Regions from separate parts of the Rahnella sp. CG8 genome, predicted to be linked through region 1. Evidence: predicted binding sites of a transcription regulator. Region 1 holds the regulator's gene; each other region holds the start of a gene.

Evidence for each region. Region 1 encodes Fur, which represses iron uptake genes when iron is present. Its sites were predicted from a motif close to ATAATAATGAGAACNACTATCAA; they were not measured.
Region 2: the regulator Fur is predicted to act here: its motif matches at 912-934, upstream of feoA (ferrous iron transporter A).
Region 3: the regulator Fur is predicted to act here: its motif matches at 1,450-1,472, upstream of HGO41_RS04625 (TonB-dependent receptor domain-containing protein).
Region 4: the regulator Fur is predicted to act here: its motif matches at 1,974-1,996, upstream of efeU (iron uptake transporter permease EfeU).

Annotation. Positions count from the first base shown of each region.
Region 1 is NZ_JABAED010000007.1:193,244-196,424, forward strand. It holds gene fldA (flavodoxin FldA) at 410-937, shown strand; gene fur (ferric iron uptake transcriptional regulator) at 1,250-1,705, shown strand; gene chiQ (ChiQ/YbfN family lipoprotein) at 1,834-2,169, opposite strand; gene chiP (chitoporin ChiP) at 2,183-3,181, opposite strand, start outside.
Region 2 is NZ_JABAED010000008.1:124,297-127,477, reverse strand. It holds gene HGO41_RS10085 (Tex family protein) at 1-704, shown strand, start outside; gene feoA (ferrous iron transporter A) at 1,103-1,327, shown strand; gene feoB (Fe(2+) transporter permease subunit FeoB) at 1,414-3,181, shown strand, end outside.
Region 3 is NZ_JABAED010000003.1:263,786-266,966, reverse strand. It holds gene HGO41_RS04625 (TonB-dependent receptor domain-containing protein) at 1-1,232, opposite strand, end outside; gene HGO41_RS04620 (TetR/AcrR family transcriptional regulator) at 1,619-2,230, shown strand; gene HGO41_RS04615 (siderophore-interacting protein) at 2,368-3,180, shown strand.
Region 4 is NZ_JABAED010000005.1:126,221-129,401, forward strand. It holds gene efeO (iron uptake system protein EfeO) at 1-1,004, opposite strand, end outside; gene efeU (iron uptake transporter permease EfeU) at 1,049-1,900, opposite strand; gene putP (sodium/proline symporter PutP) at 2,147-3,181, opposite strand, start outside.

The DNA of each region.
Region 1 (3,181 bases):
TCGAAACATGTCTGTTTCTGGCCTGAGGATTGACGGGGATGCGGAGAATCAAGACAGGTAACCAGCAGGCAAGTGCCCCAGGACATGTTTGAACACCTCTCCGGGCATCGATTTCTTTATTATGTTGAGATTGCTCCCGAATCATCTATCGGCGGAATGTTCTCGAAATTTAGTATTGTGACAACTTATTTCTCAAACTTGCTTTTGACCTCATTAACCCTGAGGTTAATTCGCCGCAGGTGAAAGCACACAAAGGCGATAACACATAAAAATATTGCCCGATAAACTTATTTCCCAGTTAAGAAGGCGAGCAGAAGCATATTCTCCGCCGCACGAGTTTGCTATCATCTGCATTATTATTGCCTGCGTTGCAGAGCACTTCATTGAGAACAAGAGGTTAGGTAATCTTATGGCCGTTGTAGGTATCTTCTTTGGATCCGATACAGGTAACACCGAAAACATCGCAAAAATGATCCAGAAGCAATTGGGTAAAGATGTTGCAGAGGTGCATGACATTGCGAAGAGCAGCAAAGAGGATCTGGAAAAATTCGATATTTTGCTTATCGGCATTCCAACCTGGTATTACGGTGAAGCGCAGTGTGACTGGGACGACTTTTTCCCAACGCTGGAAGAGATAGATTTCGAAGGTAAGCTGGTGGCACTGTTTGGTTGCGGTGACCAGGAAGACTACGCCGAATATTTCTGCGATGCGCTGGGCACCGTGCGCGATATCATTGAGCCACGCGGCGCAGTGATTGTCGGACATTGGCCTACCGAAGGTTACCACTTTGAAGCATCTAAAGGCCTGGCGGATGATAAGCACTTCATAGGACTGGCAATTGACGAAGATCGTCAGCCCGAACTGACCAGCGAACGTGTTGATGCCTGGGTGAAACAGATCACAGAAGAACTTAGCCTTTCTGAAATTATTGGCTAAAAACCCTGTTGGCCCTGAGGATTTATTCTACAATTGAAGGGCCAAACTATTACTGAAATTAACAATTTAACTGCTACAAAATTGTAACTTTCGGTCGTATCAAGGTACACTGAGTTCCTCTGTTTTTTCTATTGATCAAGTCGTTGCATTACAAATGTGACCGGCAATTTGTGATCTTTATTAACAGGCTGTCGTTGACGAGAATTGGCACATTGCGTTAAACGAAGAGACTAAACGAATAATTTTGTGCCGCCGATGCCACAGGCTGCATGCCTCAACTTGATTAGCACATAGTAACAGGACTGAATCCGCATGACTGACAACAACACCGCACTGAAGAAAGCCGGCTTAAAAGTCACGCTTCCGCGCCTCAAAATCCTGGAAGTGCTGCAAGCGCCGGAAGGTCATCACGTTAGTGCGGAAGATCTTTACAAGCAACTGATTGATATGGGTGAAGAAATTGGCCTGGCGACGGTTTACCGCGTTCTGAACCAGTTTGACGACGCCGGTATTGTCACCCGTCATAACTTCGAAGGCGGCAAGTCCGTATTCGAACTGACCCAGCAACATCACCACGACCACCTGATCTGTCTGGATTGCGGTCGTGTGATCGAATTCCGTGACGAATATATTGAAGGTCGTCAGCGTGAGATTGCTAAGAAACACGGTATCAAGCTCACCAACCACAGCCTGTATCTGTACGGCCACTGTGAAGCAGGCGATTGCCGCGAAGATGACTCTTTGCACAACGATAAACCTGCGCAGTAATCTGCACAGGCTTTGACTAAATTAACCGCTGAAAAGCGGTTTTTTTATGTCTGATATCGACGCAGATTGAGCCCGGATAGCAGGCATAAAAAACCCCGGCAAGCCGGGGTATGTTTCGCTGCTGAGATTCACGGCTTAGGTGAATTGTTCGTTTTTATTTCCTGCCAGATTTTCCCGCAATCAGCAGCATATGCCTGACCGTCGCCAGTTTTACGCGCCGTCAGACATCGCTGATAATCCACCACGCGCACCGTCTCCTGTTCTGCAAATTGCTGGTGGGCTTTTTCCTGTTTCAGTTTATTCAGTAACACCTCGCAGGATGCCAGTTTGTCCGGATTGCCTTCTGACGTATTGATACAGGCACGGTAATCTTCCCGCGTTTGGGATATTTGTGCCTGATCGGCGGTGGGTGCACAACCGGCCAGCAGAACAACCGAAACCACGATCATCAGTAATTTATTCATCGACATAGCGACCTCAGAAAATAGTGAATGGAGCGATAACGATGAATTTCACGTCTTTTTCATCCTGGAAAATGTTGCCGTAACCGCCGCCCCAGCTCGGAATATCCGAATGGTTGTCGTACTGGGTGTAATGCAGTTTGAACAACGTCCCTTTGGCGCGCCCTTCCTGAATGGTGTACAGCGCATCCAGGCTCCATGCGCTTTCTTTCAGACGCTGGCTCTGGTCATAAGCGGCGTTGGTGCTCGGTTTGGCATCCCAGGCATAGACGTACGAACCACCGACCGCGAAGCCCGGTAAATCCCATTTCGCCAGATCATACAATACGCCTGCATATACTGCTTTTTCACCGTTGGCGTTGAAGTCCGAGCGGTTGTCCCACCACACATCAAGACGGCCGTTTGAGGAAGAATAAGTCGGGGTCATGCGCTGCAGGAAGTAGCCCTGATTCCCTTCCGCTTTCACCATCGTCCCTTCCAGACGCCAGTTAAACTGCCCGGTGGTATAGCCAAAGGTCAGTGCCTGCAACCATGCCAGACCGTCATACAGACTGTTCGGATCATTCTTGTCACTGATGCGGTCTTCTGCACCATAGAACTGATAGCTGGTGGTCAGCGGATTGCCCAGCAGATCCATTTTGTACGAGGCTTTAGCAAAATACTGATCGACATAACTTTCAGCCTGGCCAAATGCGCCTTCCAGTACGAAGTCATTTTTAAAATCATATTTCGCACCGAGCGAATGAATATAAGAAACGCCGGTTTTCTTGTCATTCTGGCGGAAATCATCCATTTCCAGATGCCACGGCGATTTATATTCATCAGCCCACATATAGGAGAAACTCAGTTCACCCGGGTCACCGAAATCGTGTTTATAACCGGCTTCCGCACCGCGATACGTACCCGGCATAAAGCTCCAGTGCGGTGCGATCAGCGTCTGTCCGGTAGGCTGAATATACCCTGCGTGCCCCCAGAATCCGCCATATTTGAATTTACCGGCTGCCTTATAAAGACT
Region 2 (3,181 bases), on a different contig from region 1:
CAAAAGCCTTTGAGCAATGCGCGGGCTTCCTGCGTATCAACCACGGCGACAACCCGCTTGATGCCTCGACAGTTCACCCGGAAACCTATCCGGTAGTGGAACGCATTCTGGCGGCGACACAGCTGGCGCTGAAAGAACTGATGGGCGATTCCAATGTGCTGCGTGGCCTGAAAGCCAGCGAATTCACCGATGAGCAGTTCGGTGTGCCGACGGTCACCGACATTATCAAAGAGCTGGAAAAACCGGGGCACGATCCGCGTCCAGAGTTTAAAACCGCGACCTTTGCCGAGGGCGTTGAAACCATGAACGACCTGATGCCGGGCATGATCCTCGAAGGCTCTGTCACTAACGTCACCAACTTTGGTGCGTTCGTCGATATTGGTGTCCATCAGGACGGCCTGGTTCACATCTCGTCACTGGCGAACAAATTCGTCGAAGATCCCCACACGGTGGTGAAAGCGGGCGACATCGTCAAAGTCAAAGTGATGGAAGTCGATTTGCAACGCAAACGTATCGCGCTGACCATGCGACTGGACGAGCAACCGGGCGAAGCACCCGCGCGCCGTTCTTCCGCGCCAGCGTCAGATTCACGAGACAATCAGAAACGCCACGCGCCAAACAAACCGTCGGGCCGCAATGCCGCGCCAGCAGGCAATAACGCGATGGCCGATGCTCTGGCCGCCGCGCTCGGCAAAAAACGTTAATTCTTCGTTTTTCCCCGCCACACCAAAGCCGCTGATATCCAGCGGCTTTTTTTATGTATCTTTTTTCGACACTTTTTAAACTCTGTCTTAATGAATCAATCACTGAGGTAAATCAATAAATCGGCCATCCGGCAGGCATACGATAGCGACGCGGTGGAGATTCCCGTGAAGAGGCACCCCCTCTTTTCTTTTGTCTCTATACGCGTACTAATTATGATAACTATTCTCGTTTGTACTTCTTTGCGTATTCAATACGCCGTCAGCCACAGGCTGACAATTTCGCACCATGGACAATTTCTGAGCAATATTTCGCAGTTAAGTGAGATCACCGGGCACGGAAGCGCGGCGTAACCTTTGTCACGCTGCCCCCAAAATGCCTGAATGCTTCGCGAGGAACTATGCAACTTCAATCAAAACGTGCTTATAAAATTACCGGCTTTTCACACGAAATCAGCCCGGCTTACCGGCAGAAACTGTTGTCACTCGGGATGTTACCGGGGTCATTTTTCAACATTATCCGCGTTGCGCCCATGGGTGATCCGGTACAAATCGAAACCCGCCGTACCAGCCTCGTCGTCCGCAGAAAAGACCTCGATCTCCTCCAGCTCGAGATGATGGCCTGATCCCAACATCAGGCCTTTGACAGTTCATTTTTCGCGGCGGCCCCGGGCTTGCATGTTTACCTTTTCTGACACGTAGATTTTATCGAATGAAACCATTAACGATCGGCCTGATTGGTAACCCAAACTCAGGTAAGACCACGCTTTTCAATCAGTTAACCGGTTCACGCCAGCGTGTCGGTAACTGGGCAGGCGTGACCGTCGAGCGCAAAGAAGGTCAGTTTGCCACCGCAGCGCACCAGATTACGCTGGTGGATTTACCGGGTACCTATTCCCTGACCACCATTTCCGAGCAAACTTCGCTCGATGAACAAATTGCCTGCCATTACATTCTGAGCGGCGACGCGGATCTGATGATCAACGTCGTCGATGCCTCAAACCTCGAGCGCAATTTATACCTGACACTGCAACTGCTGGAACTGGGCGTGCCATGCATCGTGGCGCTGAACATGCTGGATATCGCCAAAATCCAGAACATCAATATTGATATCCCTGCGCTGTCTGCTCGTCTGGGTTGCCCGGTGGTGGCGCTGGTTTCTACCCGTGCCAGCGGCATCAAAGAACTGAAAGCCGCCATCGACGAATTGCCACAAGTGGCTGTGCTGGAACGTGTGCAATATCATCCGGTTTTACAACAGGAAGTCGATGTGCTGGCCGCCGAAATGCCGCCAGCCATGGCGCTGCAACAACGCCGCTGGCTGGCACTGCAAATTCTTGAAGGGGATATTTATAGCCAGACGCACGCAGGCAACGCACAGGCATTATTGCCGCAGGTAAGAGCCCGGCTGGCTGAGCAGAAACTGGACGATCCGGCACTGCTGATCGCCGATGCGCGTTATCAGAGCATCGCGGCGCTTTGCGCAGAGATCAGCAACTCCCACCTTACGGCACCGAATAAACTGACGCAGGTGCTCGATCGCGTGATCCTCAACCGCTTTCTGGGCGTACCGATTTTCCTGCTGGTGATGTATCTGATGTTCGTGCTGGCCATCAACATCGGTGGTGCGCTGCAGCCGATTTTCGATATCGGCTCCGCCGCGATTTTCATTCAGGGTACGCAGTGGATTGGCTTTACCCTGCATTTCCCGCAATGGCTGACCATTTTTCTGGCACAGGGGCTGGGTGGCGGTATCAATACCGTGCTGCCTCTGGTGCCACAAATCGGCATGATGTATCTGTTCCTGTCGTTCCTTGAAGACTCCGGTTATATGGCGCGTGCCGCGTTCGTCATGGACAGGCTGATGCAGTCGCTCGGCCTGCCGGGTAAATCCTTCGTGCCACTGATTGTCGGTTTCGGCTGTAACGTGCCGTCTATTATGGGTGCCCGCACGCTGGATGCGCCGCGTGAAAGGCTGATCACCGTGATGATGGCGCCGTTCATGTCATGCGGCGCACGTCTGGCGATTTTTGCGGTGTTCTCTGCGGCCTTTTTCGGGCAGGACGGCGCATCCGTGGTGTTCTCGCTGTATCTGTTGGGCATCGTGGTCGCTATCCTGACCGGACTGCTGCTGAAATACACCATCATGCGCGGCGAAGCCTCGCCGTTTGTGATGGAACTGCCGGTGTATCACGTTCCGCACCTGAAAAGCCTGCTGCTGCAAACGTGGCAACGTCTGAAAGGTTTCGTACTGCGCGCCGGTAAGGTGATCGTGATTGCCAGTATTTTCATCGGCGCACTGAACAGTTTCTCGTTCAGCGGCAAGGCGGTGGATAACATCAATGACTCGGCGCTGGCGTCAGTCAGTAAAGTGCTGACACCGGTGCTCTCGCCGATGGGCGTACATCCTGACAACTGGCAGGCGACCGTGGGTCTGGTCACCGGTGCGATGGCAAAAGAGGTGGTGGTCGGTACGCTGA
Region 3 (3,181 bases), on a different contig from region 1:
GCACTTTGATCCGGGCTTTCGCGGAACGGACGTTCAGTGTTGGACACGCGGCCGTTGATACCGGCACTCAGCTCATGACGACCCAGCGTTTTTAGCCAACTGGTCTCCGCGCCGTAGGTGTTCACGTCATAGTTTGAGTAGACGTTCATCATCTGCTTACTTTCGTTTGGCAGATAGGTGTTGTCGTGTGCCTGGGTGTACTGGTAATACACTTTCGAGACGATGGCATCCACGTAATCGTTGAATGGCGTCCATTCATCTTTCAGGCTCGCGCCCCAGCGGCGGGTGTTACTTTGCTGTTGTGCGGTACCCAGAATCGCGCTGCCAGCATTGTTCCAGGTATCGTAATGGGTGTGGTTCACTTTCTCGTAGTAATCGAGGGTGCCGGTGATTTTATGCGCATCATTCGGCTGCCAGATGACCGACGTCATAATGGCGTCAGAGTGCCAGTTGGCCGGATACGCATCGAGCGTATCGCTGTTGTTGCTGGTTTCCTGGCCGTCGCGGCGGCTGATGGCGATCAGGCCCCGCAGGGTTTCGTCACCGGCGGCAGCGGTGATGCCGTTGTGCCAGGAACGATCCGAAGAATCATAATCAGACTGGTAACCGAAATAGACTTCCTTGCCCGGACGCAGGTAATCGTCGGCAGATTTTGGCAGGAAGGAAACGGCACCGCCGATGGAGGTGTTGGCGCGATCGGCTGATGTGGCGCCGGATTCAATATCCACCTGACCGTAAATATACGGGTCGATGTAATCGCGGCCAATACCAAAGGTATTCAGGCCCGCACGGCTGACGTAGCTGCGCCCGGTAGCGTTTGGCTGCGGAATACCGTCGACGTCAATACCGACGCGGTTGCTTTCCAGGCCACGGATGTTATAGCCGGTATAACCGCTGCGGTCGAAGCCGCTTTTGCCATTGCCGGAGCCGCCACTCGCGCCGGTCGCGGTGATCAGCGGCTCATAACGCATGATAGTGCCGAAATCATTACCGCCTTTTCGCTGCATTTCTGCCGCCGTGATGGTGGTTTTCGAGCCCGGTTTTTTATCCGGCATCGTTTCGGTGACAGTCATGACTTCTTCATTGTTCTGCGCCAGATCCTGCGCGGTACGCACCGCCGGTTTTTTTTTGATGGCTTCAGAAGATTGCGTATTGCTTGCTGTGAGATCGGTATTGTCTTTAACGGCTTCCGCTGCATTTACGTTAAAGGTGGTGGTGAGAATCGTCCCCATGAAAATGACGTTTTTCACCAAACCCTGCTGTGTAAAGGATTTGAACATTTGTTATAAGTCCTGGACTAATTTTTTTAAGTTCTGCTCGCATTTACTGCCTTTCGACAAATCAGACGCGCTGGTCATCTGCATGCAATTCTTCCGTGAAAGGCCATTGTCCTTATAAAATATGGGTTTATTTAACATCCGCACCCATTTCGGCTTCGTGAGAATGATAATGATACTGATAATTGTTATCAACAAAATGATAAAAAAAATGTAGTTCTTAACGAAATCTTTGCAATCCGTCTTTCGAAACGGGCCAGGGGGGCGCGGCTTTACAAGCCGGAAAGGCATGGTTAGAGTGGGTATAAATAGAAACTGTACCGTACAGTTAAGGAGTGAAAATGAAAGTACGTACCGAGGCCAGAAGGGATGCGATTGTGGATGCCGCGGCGGAATTATTTCAGGAGTGCGGCTACGAGCGTGCTTCGATGAATGAGCTTGCCCGGCGGCTTGGCGGATCAAAAGCCACACTTTACAATTACTTTCCCTCCAAAGAATCGCTGCTGGTGGCGGTGGTTAAAGCCTACGCCACCGGGCATCTTTCCGATGCCGTTGACGGGCTTTCCGCCCCCTTGCCTGATCTGCCGCTGGAAACGGTGCTGACCCGTTTTGGTGAAAGAATGTTGCTGGTGCTGACCAACGACGGTACCGCGCTGGCGGTATACCGGATGGTGATTGCCGAAGCCGGGCGTTCTGACATCGGCATGTTGTTTCACGATGCCGGTCCGGGTGAAGCCATCGAATCACTGGCGGCATTTTTAGCGCTGGCGATGCAAAAAGGGCAACTCGGCAATGCTGATGCCGATTTGCGCGCGCGCCAGTTTCTGGCGCTGGTGACGGCGCAAACCAATATGCGTTTGTACCAGAGCGACCCTGCGCCACTGGACGTCATCGAGATCAAGCAACTGGTGAAAAACGCCGTCGAGATGTTCCTGTACGGCGCCGTGCGCTAGCCATTCTTCCTCCTGCCACTGCAATCCGAAGCCATCCACGCGATGGCTTTTTTGTTTTTCCTTACACTTTGCGGGATTGCAGAAAACATGACTAAGATATATCTTTCGGCAAACCTTATCGCAAAAGAGAGAACGTGATGGCACAACATCGCACTGAAACCCCTGCCGCAAACCTGCCGGTCCGGGTCAAAAACGAACTGGTTTTCCGTCATATCACGGTAAAAAGCAGTGAAACGATTTCCGGCTGTTTTAAACGCATTGTATTAAACGGCGACGAGCTGACCGGGTTTACGTCACGCGGCTTCGATGACCACATCAAACTGTTTTTCCCGGCGAATCCGGGGGATGCCATTACACCACCCGCTGCAACCGAAGAAGGGATTGTGTGGGGCGAAGGGCCGCGTCCGCTGAACCGCGAATACACGCCGCTGCATTACGATGCACAGACCAACGAACTGACGCTGGATTTCTATATTCACGACGGGGGTGTCGCCAGCGAATGGGCGGCTGATGCGAAGCCGGGCGATAAACTGATCATCGGCGGGCCACGTGGTTCACTGATCATCCCGACCACCTATAAATGGCAGTTGTATGTCTGCGATGAAACCGGTCTTCCGGCGGTGAAACGCCGTCTGCGTGAGCTGAAACAGGCGGCGTCTGACGCCAAAATCACCGTGCTGGTGAAAGTGAAAGACGTGAGTTGCGTCAGCTATTTAGAGGATGAACAAGACTTCAACATTGAATGGATTGTCAGCGATGAGCACAACGGTTATCAGGAAGATGACGCGGCGGTTAAAAAACTGAAAAGCCTGCCGCTGCCAGAAAGCGATTACTACATCTGGGTCACCGGTGAAGGGAAATTCGCCAAAGGGCTGAATGATTATTTCGTGGAAACCCGTGGATTGGATGCGAACCTGGTGCGTTGTGTGGCCTATTGGCATAATAAATAAC
Region 4 (3,181 bases), on a different contig from region 1:
TTGTATTTATCCAGCAGCGCATCGACGGTTTTGAAGTTAGCGTCGATTTTATCCAGCAACGGTTTATCGGCTTTGACCAGTAACGGACGCAGCAGATTGACGATTTTTTGTGCGCCATCAAGGTTGGCACGGAAATCCCACAGGTCAGTGCGGCTGTAACGGTCTTCTTCGCCGCTGATTTTACTGGCGGCCACTTCTTCAATCAGGCCCGCCGCGCCGCCGACCACTTTGCTAGGCGGGAAAGTCAGGTCTGCGATACGTTTTTGCAAATCAACGGTATCGGTATAAAGCTTGTCAGCAAAGGGTTCGGTGCCTTTGGTGGTTTTGTCCGCGAAGAGAATTTTCTCCAGACGGTGAAAACCGGTGAAGTTAGGATCTTCGGCTTTTTTCTCGAAATCATCTTCACGGGCGTCGATGCTGCCGTCCAGATCAGAGAACAGTTCGGCAATCGGTTCGATGCGCTCATAGTAAACACGGGTTGACGCGTAAAGGGATTGTGCTTTCGCCAGATCACCCTTCTTCACTGCGTCGGTAAAGGCTTTGGTATGCGCCACCAGCTCAGCGACCTGCTGCGTCACATAGACTTTGTATTCCGCAATCGGGCCAACCAGCGCCATGGCGTCAGGCTTACCGGAAGCGGCTGTCCCCTCGGCGGTGACAGTCAGTTTGCCTTTCGGATTGCTCAGCAAACCACAGGTCATGTCGTATTCGCCCGGTTCAAGGTTAGCCGTCATTTTTTGCGTGAAACCCGGTGCCACGTTTTCACGTTCTTCCACCACCATCACGCCTTTCAAAATTTCCCATTCCAGGTTTTTCTGACTGTTGTTATGGATAACAAACTGGGTTTTACCGGCGGGCACGGTCAGCGCCATCGGTTCACATTGTTTGTCGTTAACAGCAATTTTGACCTGACGAACATCAGCAGCCAGCACGTTGGCACTCAGTGCAAAAGCCGGCAGGGATAACAGTGCAATCTGTAAAGCTTTACGGCGAAAATGTGTCATGTACAACTCCGTGACAAAGGCAAGATGATGGAAAGGTTTAAGGATCAACGTCGTGTTTTTTGCCCGGCAGAGGCCGGCGCGGCCACAGGCGATTTACCTTGTGGCATAAAGAACAGGAACAGCGCAGGGATCAGATACAGGAAGTACACCGCGACTTCGCTGACCGTCGGGGCTTCCTGATAGCCAAACATCCCTTCCAGCAACGTGCCGAATAAAGAGTGCGTGGATAATGTGCCGCTCAGATCAAAAGCAATATCCTGCATACGGTTCCACAATCCGGCTTCGTGGAAAGCGCGAATAGCCCCCGCAGCCAGCCCGGCGGCGACAAACAGAATGAACAGGCTGGTCCATTTGAAGAACTTCGCCAGATGCAGCTTCACCCCGCCGTAATAAATCAGGAAACCCAACACGATGGCCGCGCCAAGCCCGAGCACTGCGCCGATCGGCGCTTCGATGCCGACGTCCTGCTGGAAGGCCGCCAGCAGGAAAAACACCGATTCCAGACCTTCACGCGCTACCGCAAAAAACACCATCGCGACCAGTGCCCAGCCCTGACCGCGGCCGGAATTCAGCGCATGATCAATCGCCCCTTCCAGATGCACTTTGATAGAACGCGACACTTTGCGCATCCAGAACACCATATAAGTCAGGATGCACACCGCAACGACGGCGACGATACCTTCAAACAGCTCCTGCTGTTTTTGTGGAAACTCACCGGTCGTGGCATTGATGAAAAGACCGAGCGCCAGACACAGTGCGGCAGCGATGAAAACGCCAATCCAGACCACACCGAGCCACTGCCCGCGTTGCGTCCGTTTGAGATAGCTGGCAATCAGGCTGACGATCAGTGCAGCTTCCAGCCCTTCGCGAAACATAATGAGAAACGGAACGAACATGACGAGCTCCCGAGCCCTGAATTCTGACGAACAACAGAATGTGTAAGGTCTCTGTAAAGAAAAGTAAAAAGAAACGATAGTGATTATCATTCTTGCCAAAAGAAATACAAGAGGTAACCGATCCTTTTTTGAAGCGTGATCAGTAAATAGACAGGAAAAATCAGGTCAGGGGGTTTATCTGGCGGAAAATGCTGAAAACCGGGGGCTGAATGCCCCCGGTCTGAGTGTCATAAAAGTAAAATACCGTTAAATAGTATTATATTCCGCTTCCGCAACAGTGAAGCGCTGTTCCACGGCGGCGGAAGGTTTACGCCCCGCCAGGCTGACAATCCAGATAGCCAGTGACGCGAAAATAAAGCCGGGAATGATTTCATACAGTTCGGCCCAGCCGTATTGTTTCCACAGGATCACTGTCACGGCACCGACGATCATGCCTGCCAGTGCACCGTTACGCGTCATACGTTTCCACATCACGGAAATCAGGATCACCGGTCCGAATGCTGCGCCAAAACCGGCCCATGCATAACTGACTAAACCGAGAACACGGTTTTCCGGATTGGCAGCCAGCGCAATCGCGACCAGCGCCACAACCAGCACCATCGCACGCCCTACCCACACCAGTTCGCGCTGGCTTGCGCCTTTGCGCAGGAAGGCTTTATACAAATCTTCGGTAATGGCGCTTGAACACACCAGCAACTGACAGCTCAGGGTACTCATCACCGCCGCCAGAATAGCGGACAGCAAAATACCGGCAATCCAGGGATTAAACAGAATTTTCGTCAGCTCGATGAACACGCGCTCACCGTTTTGCGTCACGTTGCCCGCTTCGCCCGGATTATTGCTGAAGTACGCAATCCCGAAGAATCCTACGGCAATGGTGCCCGCCAGACACAAAATCATCCATGTCATGCTGATACGGCGCGCGCTGCGGATAGTTCGGTGAGAATCGGCCGCCATGAAGCGCGCCAGAATATGCGGCTGACCAAAATAGCCCAGTCCCCAGCCCAGCAATGACAAAATCGCCACCAGATTCATGCCCTTGAACATATCGGTGTATTCAGGGTTTTTGGCATTGATTACCATCATCGAGGTATCAATACCGCCCACTGCGAGGATGACGATAACCGGTGTCAGGATCAGCGCGAAAATCATCAGGCTGGCCTGCACGGTATCAGTCCAGCTGACTGCCAGAAAACCGCCGATAAAGGTATAAATGATGGTCGCCGCTGCACCAGCCCAAAGTGCAGTCTGGTACGTCATGCCGAAGGTGCTTTCAAACAG